DNA from 3 places in the Streptomyces yunnanensis genome. Region 1 is predicted to be linked to each of the others. Evidence: riboswitches for the same ligand, from Rfam matches in the RefSeq annotation. Region 1 holds a riboswitch; each other region holds the start of a gene.
What was found. A riboswitch is a leader RNA that binds a small molecule or an ion and turns the genes downstream of it on or off. The one in region 1 is predicted to bind magnesium.
Positions count from the first base shown of each region.

Region 1 (4,138 bases):
GCCGCCGGTCGGGGACGACAGCGACACCGACGTCATCAAGGTGCTGCTGCTCCTCAACAGCCGCCGATGGAAGGGGGCCCGCCCGAACATCGTGGCGGCCGTGCAGAACTCCCCGAACCTGGCGGCGGCCCGACTGGCCGCGGGCGACGACGCGCTGGTGATCGACGCCGACGACATCGCCGTCCGCCTCATCGTGCAGTCGCACCGGCAGTCCGGCCTGTCCACCGTCTTCGACGAACTGCTCAGCTTCGTCGGCAACGAGTTCTATCCGTACGCCGCGACCGCGCTGGCCGGCGCCACCTACGGGCAAGCCCTCAACCGCTTCGACCTCGGCATTCCGGTCGGCCTGCGCAGAGCCGACGGCGAGACCCTCATCAACCCCCCGATGGGCACCGTCATCGGCCGCGACGACCAGGTGCTCGTGGTCGCCGAGGACGACATCCTCATCCGGCTGGCGGACACCCGCCCGGACATCGTCGTGCCGGCGATCGCCCCGCCCGCCGACCGGCCGCCGGTCTCCGACCGCACCCTTGTCATCGGTTGGAACTCCCGGGGCGCCAAAATCATCAGGTTGCTCGACCGCCTGGTGGAGCCCGGTTCACTGATCGACATCGCGGCCTCGCGGCGCCCCGCCGACGACTTCCGGGACCAGCTGGAGAACCTCACGGTGGGATACAAGCTCTGCGAGCCGACCCTCCGGCCGTCCCTGGAGTCCCTGGGGCTGGACCACTACCGCCACATCATCGTCCTCACCGACGACGACATCGCCCCCGAACGCTCCGACGACCGCACCCTGGTGACCCTGCTCCACCTGCGCGACATCGCCCTCCGGTCCACCCATCCGTACTCGATCGTCACCGAGATGAACAGCGACGCCAACCGCGAGATCGCCCAGGTCACCAAGGCGGACGACTTCATCGTCAGCACCAAGATCATCAGCCTTCTGCTGACCCAGCTCACCGAGGACCGCGACCTGCACGCCGTGTTCACCGACCTCTTCGACCCGGAAGGTTCGGAGATCTACCTCAAGTCGGCCACCAGCTATCTCACCCCGGGCACCACGGCGAACTTCGCGACCGTCATCGAGGCCGCCCGGCAGCGCGGAGAGACCGCCATCGGCTACCGGCTCGCCCGGCACAGCGACGAACCACCGACCTACGGGGTCGTCCTCAACCCCTCCAAGACCGCACCGCTGTCACTCGGCGAGGGCGACACCATCGTGGTGCTCGCCGAGGACGGCCGGGTGACGGCGAACGTCCCCGGCCCGAGGGGCACGTACAACAAGGCGACACCGAGGCGGCCACGGCCGTAGACCGGGCCTGGAAGCCTTCGGGGCCCGCGCCATGATTTCATTGGTTGCGCAACTGACGAAATATTGGCGCGGGCGGACGTTCGACGGCGGTCGGGCGCCCGGACGGCGACGGATGCGGGGAGTGCTGCATGTTCGGCGATCTGAGCTTCGTGAAACTGGCCGTGATCGCAGTCGTCGCCGTAGCCCTCTTCGGCCCGGACAAACTGCCGGAGTTCATCCAGAAGACAGCGGATCTCCTGCGCAAGGTGCGGGCGGCGTCCGACAGTGCCAAGCAGGAGATCCGCTCCGAACTGGGGCCGCAGTTCAAGGACTTCGAGTTCGAAGACCTCCACCCGAAGACATTCGTGCGCAAGCATCTCCTGGAGGGCGACGCCCTGCCTCTGGAGGAGATCCGCAACGCCCTGGACCCGAGGGCCGAGTTGGCCGCGGTCGTGGAAGCGGTCCGCCGCCCGGCGGATGCCACCGCGGCACCTGAAGCAGCGCCGCCCCGAGTGAACTTGACGAAGGACGCACAAGGCACACCGCCCAGGCACCCACCCATGGACATCGACGCGACGTAGCCTCCCGCTGCGCCGCCCACCGGGTTCAGAGCGCCGGTGCGGTGGGGTCGCACAGGTAGCCGTCCGGCGTCGTGGTGATGATGGCTCCGTAGCGGGTTCCGAGCTTCTGCCGCAGGGCGGTGACGTGCCTGGCGAGGGTCTGCCGGGCATATGGGGCGGACTGTTGCCAGACGAGTTCCATCAGCCGGTCGTGGCTGAAGAACCGCTGCGGGTGGGCGATGAAGTGAGCGAGGAGTTCGAACTCCATACCGGTCAACCGGATCCGCCGTCCGTCGACGGAGACACAGCGGCAGCCCAGGTCGACCACGAGGTCCTGCACGGTGTGGACGGGTGCCTGGGGCGTGTCGGTGCGGTCGCAGTGGGCTGCCTCGTGTTGGTCCAGGTGCCAGTGCAGGCTGCTGACGGCGGGCTCCAGCCACACCAGCGAGAGGAGCTGGGTCAGGGCGGCGGTGACCGGCCCGTGGGTGGCGAAGGCGGCCTCCAGATGAGTCGTGTCGGCCGTGCCGCTCCGGCCGGCCAGGTCGGTCAGCTGGATGTCCGGACCGGTGAACGCCTGGGCGAGCCGGGCCCGGACGCGTGGCGCGGCCGGGGTGTCGCACTGCACGTGCGCGACACCGCGCCGGGTACCGTCTCCGGTGGTGTTCGGGGAGACTGCGGCGAGCCTCTCGACGGAGTTGAGCAGCAGGTTGGTGGGGAAGGACATCTTGGCTTCTCCTTTGTGCCGAGGGCGCTGGGTCGACGGGGTCAGGACGTCCGGCGCCAGACTGCTTCGATGTGGCGCCGGCCGTCGGGGCCGGTCATCGTGTGCCAGTGGGCGCGCAGGTGGTGTCGGCGCCGGGCGCCGGTACCCGTCGAGGGGCCGTCCCCTCGGCGGAGAGGCCCTGCAGGACGGTGTTGTCGAGGGCGCCGTCGGTGATCCGCCGGGAGGCTCGGGCCAGCACGGCGAACGCGGCTGTGAGGGCCGCGCGGTGCTCGGGGCGGCGGATGGCGAGGGTGGTGAGGACGGACATGGGGACACCTCCGTGGGGCCACGCGTGCTGAAGCCGTGGGCACGGCCGGGCAGCGGTGAACGGGTGTGGTCGGGAATGCCGCGGGCCGGTGCGGCGGCGAGCCCGCAGGGTGCCCCGGGCGGCGGCGGTGAGGTGACCGCCGCCCGGGGACGTCAGTGGGCGACGGCGAGCTGCACGATGCGGACGATCACGAGGATCATGGCGGCCAGCAGGTAGGTGCGGCGCCCGCGTCGTTGTCGCCGACCATGACGATCAGGCCGGGGCCGACGATCGCGAGCAGCGTCTTGAGTTTGGCGGACAGTCCCGTTCGTGGGGCGTTGTCGTCCAGCTTGATGGTGCCGAGCGCGCCACGGATGTCGCCGACGTGGGCGTCGTCGAGCACGGCGGTGCGGGGTGCCGGAACGGGTGGGGTGGTGGTGCTGGTGGTGGTCAGGTCGGTCATGACAGCCTCCCGGCCCCCCGTCCGGGGGAGGATTGGGGCACGCAGCAGCGATCCCCCCTGCGAGCGGGCAGCACGAGAACCCGAGGCGGCGTGGTGCCGCACGGGTGACGTACGAGGTCTGTGATGCGCGGACGCGCAGGGGAGGTGGTTACCGCGTACCGGAGGTCAACGAGGACAGGTGGGTACGGGGCCGACTGTGGCCCGGACTACTGCAATGGTCATCCATGTCTCTCGCCTCCTCCCGGCTGGGGCGCCCGAGCGCCGTGACGGACCGGCAAGGAGCGGACCGGACCGCATGCGGCCGGCTCACCCCAACTCGTCAGAGCTTTGGCACTCCACGGCGTAACCCCCTTGGCGGGGTAGCCACTTGGGGTCACCCCTTAGGCCGGGGAGACCTGTCCTGACCCTGGGCGTCTCTCGACGTCGTGGGGTCAGTGGCCTGTGTCCGTGAAGACGCCTCACCGAACGAGGTGCCCTTCGTAAACCTCTACGAGTGTGCACTCTACTTGCATATCGACGCAACTACTTGGCGCAACCTTGCCCGGGTCCCGGAGACCGCAACGGAAACCACGCAACCACCCCTTCCATATTTGCACATTGATGCAATAACGGGCACACTTCTCGCGTTCAGGCCCCTCCCTCACGGACGGGCCCCAGGGCCCCAGGGCCCGAGCAACCGGCGCCGAAGGGAGGCAGCCATGGGCGACGACCCACCCAGTCCGCGCTGCCTCGCCGGCAACCGCTGACGCCCCATCACGCCCAGGACCGCCCCGCCTCCCGACCCTCGCCCGGTGCCGCCCGGCGGCAGCGCCGC
Region 1 covers NZ_CP095749.1:9,582,419-9,586,556, reverse strand. The annotation lists gene MOV08_RS42235 (CASTOR/POLLUX-related putative ion channel) at 1-1,312, shown strand, start outside; gene MOV08_RS42230 (sec-independent translocase) at 1,441-1,872, shown strand; gene MOV08_RS42225 (winged helix-turn-helix domain-containing protein) at 1,898-2,575, opposite strand; gene MOV08_RS42220 (hypothetical protein) at 2,670-2,882, opposite strand; partial or broken gene MOV08_RS42215 (manganese transporter) at 3,094-3,324, opposite strand; M-box (ykoK) riboswitch at 3,628-3,801, opposite strand.

Region 2 (4,138 bases), 8.0 Mb from region 1:
CGGGCGACCGGGCCGCCGCGGTCCCACTCCCAGTACCAGAGCGCGAAGACGATGACGTTGGTGGCCCAGATGGCGCCGCCGGTCGCCAGCAGCTCCCCGGCGTCCTGGCCCTCGGTGCCGCGCACCAGGCCGATCACCAGATGGACCGCGGACCACCCGTTGGCCGCGCTGATCATCGCGATCAGCACCAGCCCCGCCCACCGGTAGAGCCGGGAGACCCGCTCGATGCGGTACGGGTCGGCCGCCACCAGCACCAGCACCAGCGCGGTCTCCAGCCCCGGCAGCAGCCACTCCGGATGGATCGCCAGCCGCTCCGGCAGCCGCCACTGGAGCGCCACCGCCACCAGCATCGCGAGCGTCGAGGGCCAGCGGGGCTCACCGCGGGTGACCCGCCGCCAGGCCGGCCGCAGCCGCCGTCCGGCCTCCTCCACCCCCGCCACGGCAGGCGCCAGCAGCGCCTCGATGCGGTCCAGCCGCTCGGCTTCGGTACCGGCTTCGCCCGCCTTGCCGGGCTCGGGGTTCTCGGACATGCGCCTCATGCTCACCCGAGGTCGCAGCGGTGTCCAGCAGCCCGTCCCGGACGCCGGGACGGATCCGCCGCGGGGTTAAGACTCGGTCAAGAACTTGCGTCCCTGTGCAAGTACCCCGTGGGCAGGGTCTAGACTCCTAGAGGTTTGACGAAGCGAGCACCTCGTTCGGTGAGGCGTCGTCACGGACACAGGCCACTGATCCCACCCGTCGAGAGACGCTCCGGATCAGGACAGGTCTCCCCGGCCCAAGGGGTGACCCCAAGTGGCTGCCCGCACACAGGGCTACGCCGTGACGTGCCAAAGCTCTGACGAGTAGGGGTGAACCGGTCGACGGCGACCGGTCCGCTCCTTGCCGGATCGACGACGGCGCGCCCGACGCGCCCCGACCGGAAGGAGGCGAGAGACATGGAATGCAGTAGTCCGGGCCATCATCGGCCCCCCTTCCGTCTGCCCTCGCTCACTTCCGGCACGCGGTAGTCACCTCCCCTGCGCGGCCTCCCCGCCGCCCCACGCCCCCGTACGGCCCACCGCCGTCACGGGTCGCCGTGCTGCGCGCCCGCGCAGGGGAGATGACTGCCCCGCGCCCCCAACACCTCCCCCGCTCGGGGGACTTGGGAGGTTGCCATGACCGACACCACGATCCGTTCCACGGCCGCGGCCACGACCCCGGCCCCGCACGCCACCGCGGTGCTCGACGACGCGCACACCGGTGACATCCGCGGCGCGCTCGGCACCATCCGGCACGACGACACCGCCCCGCGCCGGGGCCTGTCCGCCAAGCTCAAGACGCTGCTGGCCATCGTCGGCCCCGGCCTGATCGTGATGGTCGGCGACAACGACGCCGGCGCCTTCACCACCTACGGCCAGGCCGGCCAGAACTACGGCACCCACCTGCTGTGGACCCTGCTCCTGCTCGTCCCGGTCCTCTACGTCAACCAGGAGATGGTGCTGCGTCTGGGCGCCGTCACCGGCGTGGGGCACGCCCGGCTCATCCTGGAGCGGTTCGGGAAGTTCTGGGGCGCGTTCTCGGTCATCGACCTGTTCCTGCTCAACGCGCTGACGCTGGTGACGGAGTTCATCGGCATCACCCTCGCCGCCGGCTACCTGGGACTGCCCAAGGTCGGCGCGGTGCTGCTGGCCGCCGCCGTGATCATCGCCTCCGCCTTCACCGGGTCGTTCCGCCGGTTCGAGCGGATCGCCATCGCGCTGTGCGCGGCGTCGCTGCTGCTCGTCCCGCTCTACTTCATGGTCCACCCGTCCACCGGCCAGATGGCCCACGACTTCGTCGTCCCGCACCTCCCCGGCGGGCCGGGCCAGTTGTCGGCCGTGATGCTGCTGATCATCGGCATCGTCGGCACCACCGTCGCCCCCTGGCAGCTGTTCTTCCAGCAGTCCTACGTCATCGACAAGCGCATCACCCCGCGCTACATGGGCTACGAGAAGGCCGACCTGTGGATCGGCATCGCCATCGTGGTGCTCGGCGCCGCCGCCCTGATGGGCTGCGCAGCCGCCGCATTCGCCGGCACCTCGGGCGCCGGCGCCTTCACCGACACCGCCGGCATCGCGCACGGCCTGGCCGCCCACGCCGGCAAGCTCGCCGGGGTGCTGTTCGCCATCGCCCTGCTGGACGCCTCGATCATCGGCGCGTTCGCGGTGTCCCTGTCCACCGCCTACGCCATCGGCGACGTCTTCGGCATCCGGCACTCCCTGCACCGCGGCGTCGGCGGCGCCAAGGGGTTCTACGGCGTCTACGCGGGCCTGGTCGCCGCGGCCGCCGCGATCGTGCTGATTCCCGGCTCGCCGCTGGGCCTGCTCACCGAGGGCGTGCAGACCCTGGCCGGGGTGCTGCTGCCCTCCGCCTCGGTCTTCCTGCTGCTCCTGTGCAACGACCGGGCGGTGCTCGGCCCCTGGGTCAACGGCCGCCGGACCAACGCCTTCACGGCCGCCGTCGTCGGCGTCCTGGTCACCCTGTCGGTGATCCTCACCGCCGCCGTCCTCTTCCCGGACCTCGGCCCGGGCACCATCCTCGGCATCATGGCCGGCTGCGGCGGGGCGGGCGTCCTGGCGCTCGGGTACGCGGAGGTGCGGCGCCGCCGCAAGGGCTGGGCGCGCGGCGGCCGGCCGGTGGACCGCACCGGCCGGGACGACTGGCGGATGCCGCCCCTGGAGACGCTGACCCGCCCGGTCCTCTCCACCGGGCACAAGGTCGGCCTGGCCGCCCTGCGGACGTACCTGCTGCTCGCGATGGTCCTAGTCGTCGTCAAGATCGTCCAGGTCGCCCTCGGCCACTGAGGTCCCCGGCCCGCCACGGGCCCGACACCGGCCCGTGGCGGGCCCCGCGCCGGCCCACCGCCGGCCCCGTCCCCTCGTTCCCCGTCCCCGAGGAGGTGCTCCGTGCACACCCTGACCATCGTCGACTTCCTGGTCCGGCTCGCCACCGGTGTGGCCTGCGGAGCACTCATCGGGGTCGAGCGCCAGTGGCGCGCCCGGATGGCGGGGCTGCGCACCAACGCCCTGGTCGCCGCCGGCGCCACCCTCTTCGTCCTCTACAGCACCGCCGTCGGGGACTCCGGCAGCCCCACCCGGGTCGCCTCCTACGTCGTCTCCGGCATCGGCTTCCTCGGCGGCGGGGTGATCCTGCGCGACGGCGCCGGGGTGCGCGGGCTGAACACCGCGGCCACCCTGTGGTGCTCGGCCGCGGTCGGCGTCCTGGCCGCCTCCGGGCGCCTCGAATTCGCCGTCCTCGGCACCCTCGCCGTGCTCGCGGTGCACCTCGTGCTGCGCCCCGCGGGGCGGCTGTTGGACCGGGCCCCGGCGTCCGGTTCCGACCCCGACGCGGCCGTGCACGCCACCGTCCACGTGGTCTGCGAGCGCCGGGCGGAGACGCACATCCGCGCCCTGCTCCTCCAGGCGCTCACCGCCTCCGACCTGACCCCCCTCAGCCTCCGGGCCCGCCGTGACGCCGAGGACACCACCGGCATCCGCGCCTCGGTCACCGTCTCCGGCGACCTCGCCCAGGCCCTGGAGCAGGTCATCGCCCGGCTCTCCCTGGAGCCGGACGTCCGCGACCTGCACTGGCACCTCGACGAGTCCGAAGTCGCCCCGGAACAGCGGGCACTGGCCTGACACGACGACGCGCACCGGCCCGCCCGGTAGCGGTCGCCGGCACGACGTGTACCTCGCGCGAGGTGCGGATGCCCCGTTCCGAACGCCGCGTGCGGACCGGCGCGGAAGGGGCGGCGACCGCCTTGGCCCCTTCACCGTCCGCCGGTTCCGCCCTGCCGGGCAGCCGCCCACGCGCCGCGTCGGACCGTTCAGCCGAGGTTGGTGACGGGGAGCAGGCCACGCTCGGCGAAGACCTTCTTGGCGACGAGCGTGGCGTTGATCGACCGCGGCATGCCGCAGTACACGGCCGAGTGCAGCAGCGCCTCGGTGATCTCGGTGGTGGTCAGGCCGACGTTGAGCGCGGCGTTGAGGTGCACCTCCAGTTCGATCTCGCAGCCGCCGAGCGCGGTGAGCACCCCCAGGGTCACCAACTGGCGTTCTCGCGGCGCCAGTTCGGGACGTGCGTACATGTCGCCGAAGGCCCATGCCACCACCTGGTGGCC
Region 2 covers NZ_CP095749.1:1,544,400-1,548,537, forward strand. The annotation lists gene MOV08_RS06710 (DUF1345 domain-containing protein) at 1-530, opposite strand, end outside; M-box (ykoK) riboswitch at 684-855, shown strand; gene MOV08_RS06715 (NRAMP family divalent metal transporter) at 1,155-2,822, shown strand; gene MOV08_RS06720 (MgtC/SapB family protein) at 2,925-3,656, shown strand; gene MOV08_RS06725 (carboxymuconolactone decarboxylase family protein) at 3,845-4,138, opposite strand, start outside.
Region 2: linked by a shared signal. The riboswitch ahead of MOV08_RS06715 (NRAMP family divalent metal transporter) and the one ahead of MOV08_RS42215 (manganese transporter) in region 1 are both predicted to bind magnesium.

Region 3 (4,138 bases), 2.0 Mb from region 1:
AGCAGCAGAGCGTTCACAAAGGCCATGGCGGGGCCTCCTCTCCGTCGTCGGGCGTTGTGGTTGCCGTGGTCAAGAAGCCGAATGCCGAGGGGACTTGAGGTGCCCGACACCGTCCGCGATCCGCCGAACGGTCTGGTGGAGGAGGGACCGCACGGCACGGATGACGCGTGGCGCCGCGTACCAGGGACGGGCAAGGAAGAGGACGGACATCGAGGTCACCTCCTTGAGGCGGCATACCGGCAGCTGGGCATGGAACACCGAGAAGTAGCGGGCGGTCAGTGGGGACGCCAGGGAAGTCGGCGACCGGGGACGGTGATGGTGTGTCAGTGGGCGTGCGGGCGAGCGGACCGCTCCTTGTCGGTGGCCCTGGTGACAGAGGCCGGGCCGGGGAGAGTGCGCAGGACGGGGCTGTCGAGGGGGCTGTCGGCGATGCGCCGTACCACTGTGGCGAGCAGACCGAGGATGGCGCGGCCGGTGTTCCGGCTTCGGGCGGAGGGGCGGTGGATGGCGGGGCGGTGGATGTGGACAGCGGTGAAGACGGACATGCGGGAGATTCACCTCCGATAAGCGGCGCGGTCGGCTGCGGGCAGGCGTGGCCGAGGGCGGGTGAACGATTCAGTGGTGTGCGGGCTTCAGCGTCCGCGCGGCGCTGGGGCCCGAGTCAGGCGTGGACGGCCAGGGTGATGGCTTCGGTGATGCGCTCGGCCGCAGGGAGCGGCAGGTCGGTGAAGCGGGCGAGCCAGTGGGCGCCGTGGCCCTGCCGGGCAAGGACATAGGCCAGGTGCACGCGTGGTTCGTAGCGGGCGTGTGGGCCCTGGGGGTGGGGGCAGGTGCTGGGGACGTCGAGCAGGTAGTCCCGCTCGGTGCCGTCGTACAGGGCCAGGCGCACACGCGGACAGATGTGGCCGGTGGCGTTCGGGCCGGGCCCGTTGTCGGTGATGTGGTGGTGTCGTCGGGCCGGTGCGGTGAGTTTGGTCAGGTGCGGGAGAAAGCGCATCGGTGGCCTCCCTTCTCCGTGAGGGGGCGGTGGGCGGGGAGGTCCCGCCACCACCCGGCCAGGTGAGTGGTCAGTTACCGAGGGCGACCTGGACGATCTTGATGACGACCAGGACCATCGCGATCAGCAGGTAGGTGCGCAGAGCGCCCATGCCGATCTTGCGGCCGGTGGACATGACCGGCCGGGTCAGCGTCTCCAGCGGCGGCATCCGCCACGAGTCGCGGCCGGTGCGGTCGATCGGGTCTTCCTTGGTGGCGGTGCGCCGGCGGGTGAAGGCGTAGCCGGCGGCCAGCACCCCGGCGACACCGCAGCCGGCCATGATGTCCAGGATCATGTTGGAGCTGATGCCCGGGAAGAGCACCGAGGCGGTCAGGATGATCGACAGCGACACCAGGACACCGACGACCGCCGCCGTGAAGGCGTTGGTCTTCGGGCCGTTCACCCACGGTCCCAGGACCTGCTTGTCGTTGCAGAGCAGCAGCAGGAAGACGGAGGCGGAGGGCAGCAGGACGCCGGCGAGGGTCTGCACCCCCTGGGTGAGCAGACCGAGCGGGGAGCCGGGGATCAGCACGATGGTGGCCGCGGCGGCGACCAGGCCGGCGTAGACGGCGTAGAAGCCCTTGGCGCCCTTGACCCCCCGGTGCAGGGAGTGCTTCATCCCGAACACGTCACCGATCGCGTACGCGGTGGACAGCGACACCGCGAACGCGCCGATGATCGAGGCATCCAGCAGGGCGATCGCGAAGAGGACGCCGGCGACCTTGCCGGCCTTGGCCGAGATGCCGGTGATCAGGCCCGCGGTGTCGTCGAAGTTCCCGAACCCCTTCGTCCCGGCGAACGCTGCCGCCACCAGGCCCATCAGGGCGGCCGCACCGATGACGACGATGGCGATGCCGATCCACAGGTCGGCCTTCTCGTACTTCATGAAGCGCGGGGTGATGCGCTTGTCGATCACGTACGACTGCTGAAAGAACAACTGCCAGGGCGCCACCGTGGTGCCCACGATCCCGATGATCAGCAGCATCACGGTCGCTAGCTCGCCGCTGCCGCCGGGGATGACCGGGGTCACGAAGTCGTGCGCCATCTGCGAGGTCTTGGGGTGGAGCATGAAGTAGAGCGGGACCAGGAGCAGCGAGGCGGCGCACAGGGCCACGGCGATCCGCTCAAAACGGCGGAAGGAGCCGGTGAACGCGGAGGCGATGATGATGGCGGCGGCCAGGATCACCGAGGCGGCCTTCGGCAGGCCCAGATAGTCCGCGGCCATGGTGATGCCGATGAACTCCGTCACCAGCGTCAGCGCGTTGAGCAGGAACAGGTCGATGACGGAGAACGCGCCCCAGAACTTCCCGAACCGCTCCAGGATCAGCCGCGCGTGCCCCACCCCGGTCACCGCGCCGAGACGCAGCACCATCTCCTGGTTGACGTACAGGACGGGGATGAGCAGGAGCAGGGTCCACAGCAGCTGGGTGCCGTAGTTCTGACCGGCCTGGCCGTAGGTGGCGAAGGCGCCGGCGTCGTTGTCACCGACCATCACGATCAGGCCGGGGCCGACGATCGCCAGCAGCGTCTTGAACTTCGCGGACAGACCCCGGCGCTCTCCGGTGTCGTCGTGCTTGATGGTGCCGAGCGCACCGCGGATGTCGCCCACGTGCGCGTCGTCGAGGACTGCGCTGCGCTGTGCGGGAGCGGTGGGGTGGGTGAGCGTCGTTTCGGTCATGACAGACCTCCCGTTCCCCCGAAGGGGGAGGTTTTGGGCATGCCTGGGCAACGCGCACGCTGCACGCGCAGGCCGGCGGCCCGGGACGGCGTCAAGCCGCACGGGTGCCGGGCGCTGGAACAGGGACGCGAGTACGCGCAGAAGGTGGTTACCGCATGCCGGGACAGGGCGAGAACAGGCGGAGGCGGGGCCTACTGTGGCCCGGACTACTGCAACCGCAATCCATGTCTCTCGCCTCCTCCCGGCCGGGGCGCGCAATCGCGCCAATCGACTCGGCAAAGAGCAGACCGGCCCGCATGGCCGGTTCACCCCAACTCGTCAGAGCTTTGGCACTGCACGGCGTAATCCTGTGGGGGCAGCCACTTGGGGTCACCCCTTAAGTCGGGGAGACCTGTCCTGAACCTGGGCGTCTCTCGACGTCGTGGGGTCAGTGGCCTGTGTCCGTGCAGACGCCTCACCGAACGAGGTGCCTTGTTTCAAACCTCCACGAGTGTGCCTGCCACTTGCATATCGACGCAACTACTTGACTCATTCTTGACCACCGCTGCCCGGTGCGGCACCTCTCACGGTGCTGTTCCGACTGGGGGTGGTGCAGCATCGGGTCGATGGTCCGTGCCGGCAAGCCTTCGAGGGCCTCGGAGATCGCGCCCGGGATAACTCTTGCAGTGCAGCTGGCGGCGGTATCGCGGCGGGCGACCGAGGGCAGTTCCCCCGTGTGGCAATCCCCATAGACCTCGCTCGGTTGCGCGATCTTGCAACTAACGTGGAGCCCTGATGCGTCCCATTTGTCATCGACAGATCACCGGATGGCCGATCGGACAGACTGGGTACATGCAAGAGCGGCAAGCCGGAGCGACGGCCAGCGGCAGGGTATGGGGAGAAGGCCAGCAGTCGACATGTCCCTCCTGGGTGGTATCGGCGCCCGCCACAACGTACCGATCTTCTCCGGCGGCGAGAGGATCCAGAGGCTCCGGCCGCCGAGGATGTCTGGTGGGGCTGACCCTCTGCGCCGTACTCGTGATCGCCGCCGCCCTTGGCGTCGTCTGGTGGCTGACCCGGCCGCCTGCACTGCCCACTATTCCCCCTCAGTATCTGGCGACCGTTCAGTCGGCCACCAAAGCCTGCCCGGAGCTGAGCGTTCCGATGTTGGCCGCGCAACTCGACGCGGAGAGCCACTGGAACCCGCAGGCAGACTCTGGCCAAGCCCAGGGCATCGCCCAGTTCCACCCGTCGACCTGGGCGGAGTGGGGCAAGGACCACACCGGTGATGGCAAGGCCGACGTGTGGAACCCAGCCGACGCCATCCCGGCTCAGGGCGCCTACATGTGCCACCTGTTCAAGGAGGCCAAGGGCATCCCCGGCGACCCCACCCAGCTTGCCCTCGCCGCGTACAACGCGGGCCCCGGCGCGGTGCTCAAGGCCCA
Region 3 covers NZ_CP095749.1:7,535,348-7,539,485, forward strand. The annotation lists gene MOV08_RS32920 (hypothetical protein) at 1-26, opposite strand, end outside; gene MOV08_RS32925 (hypothetical protein) at 324-545, opposite strand; gene MOV08_RS32930 (hypothetical protein) at 662-997, opposite strand; gene MOV08_RS32935 (NRAMP family divalent metal transporter) at 1,068-2,714, opposite strand; M-box (ykoK) riboswitch at 3,017-3,187, opposite strand; gene MOV08_RS32940 (lytic transglycosylase domain-containing protein) at 3,705-4,138, shown strand, end outside.
Region 3: linked by a shared signal. The riboswitch ahead of MOV08_RS32935 (NRAMP family divalent metal transporter) and the one ahead of MOV08_RS42215 (manganese transporter) in region 1 are both predicted to bind magnesium.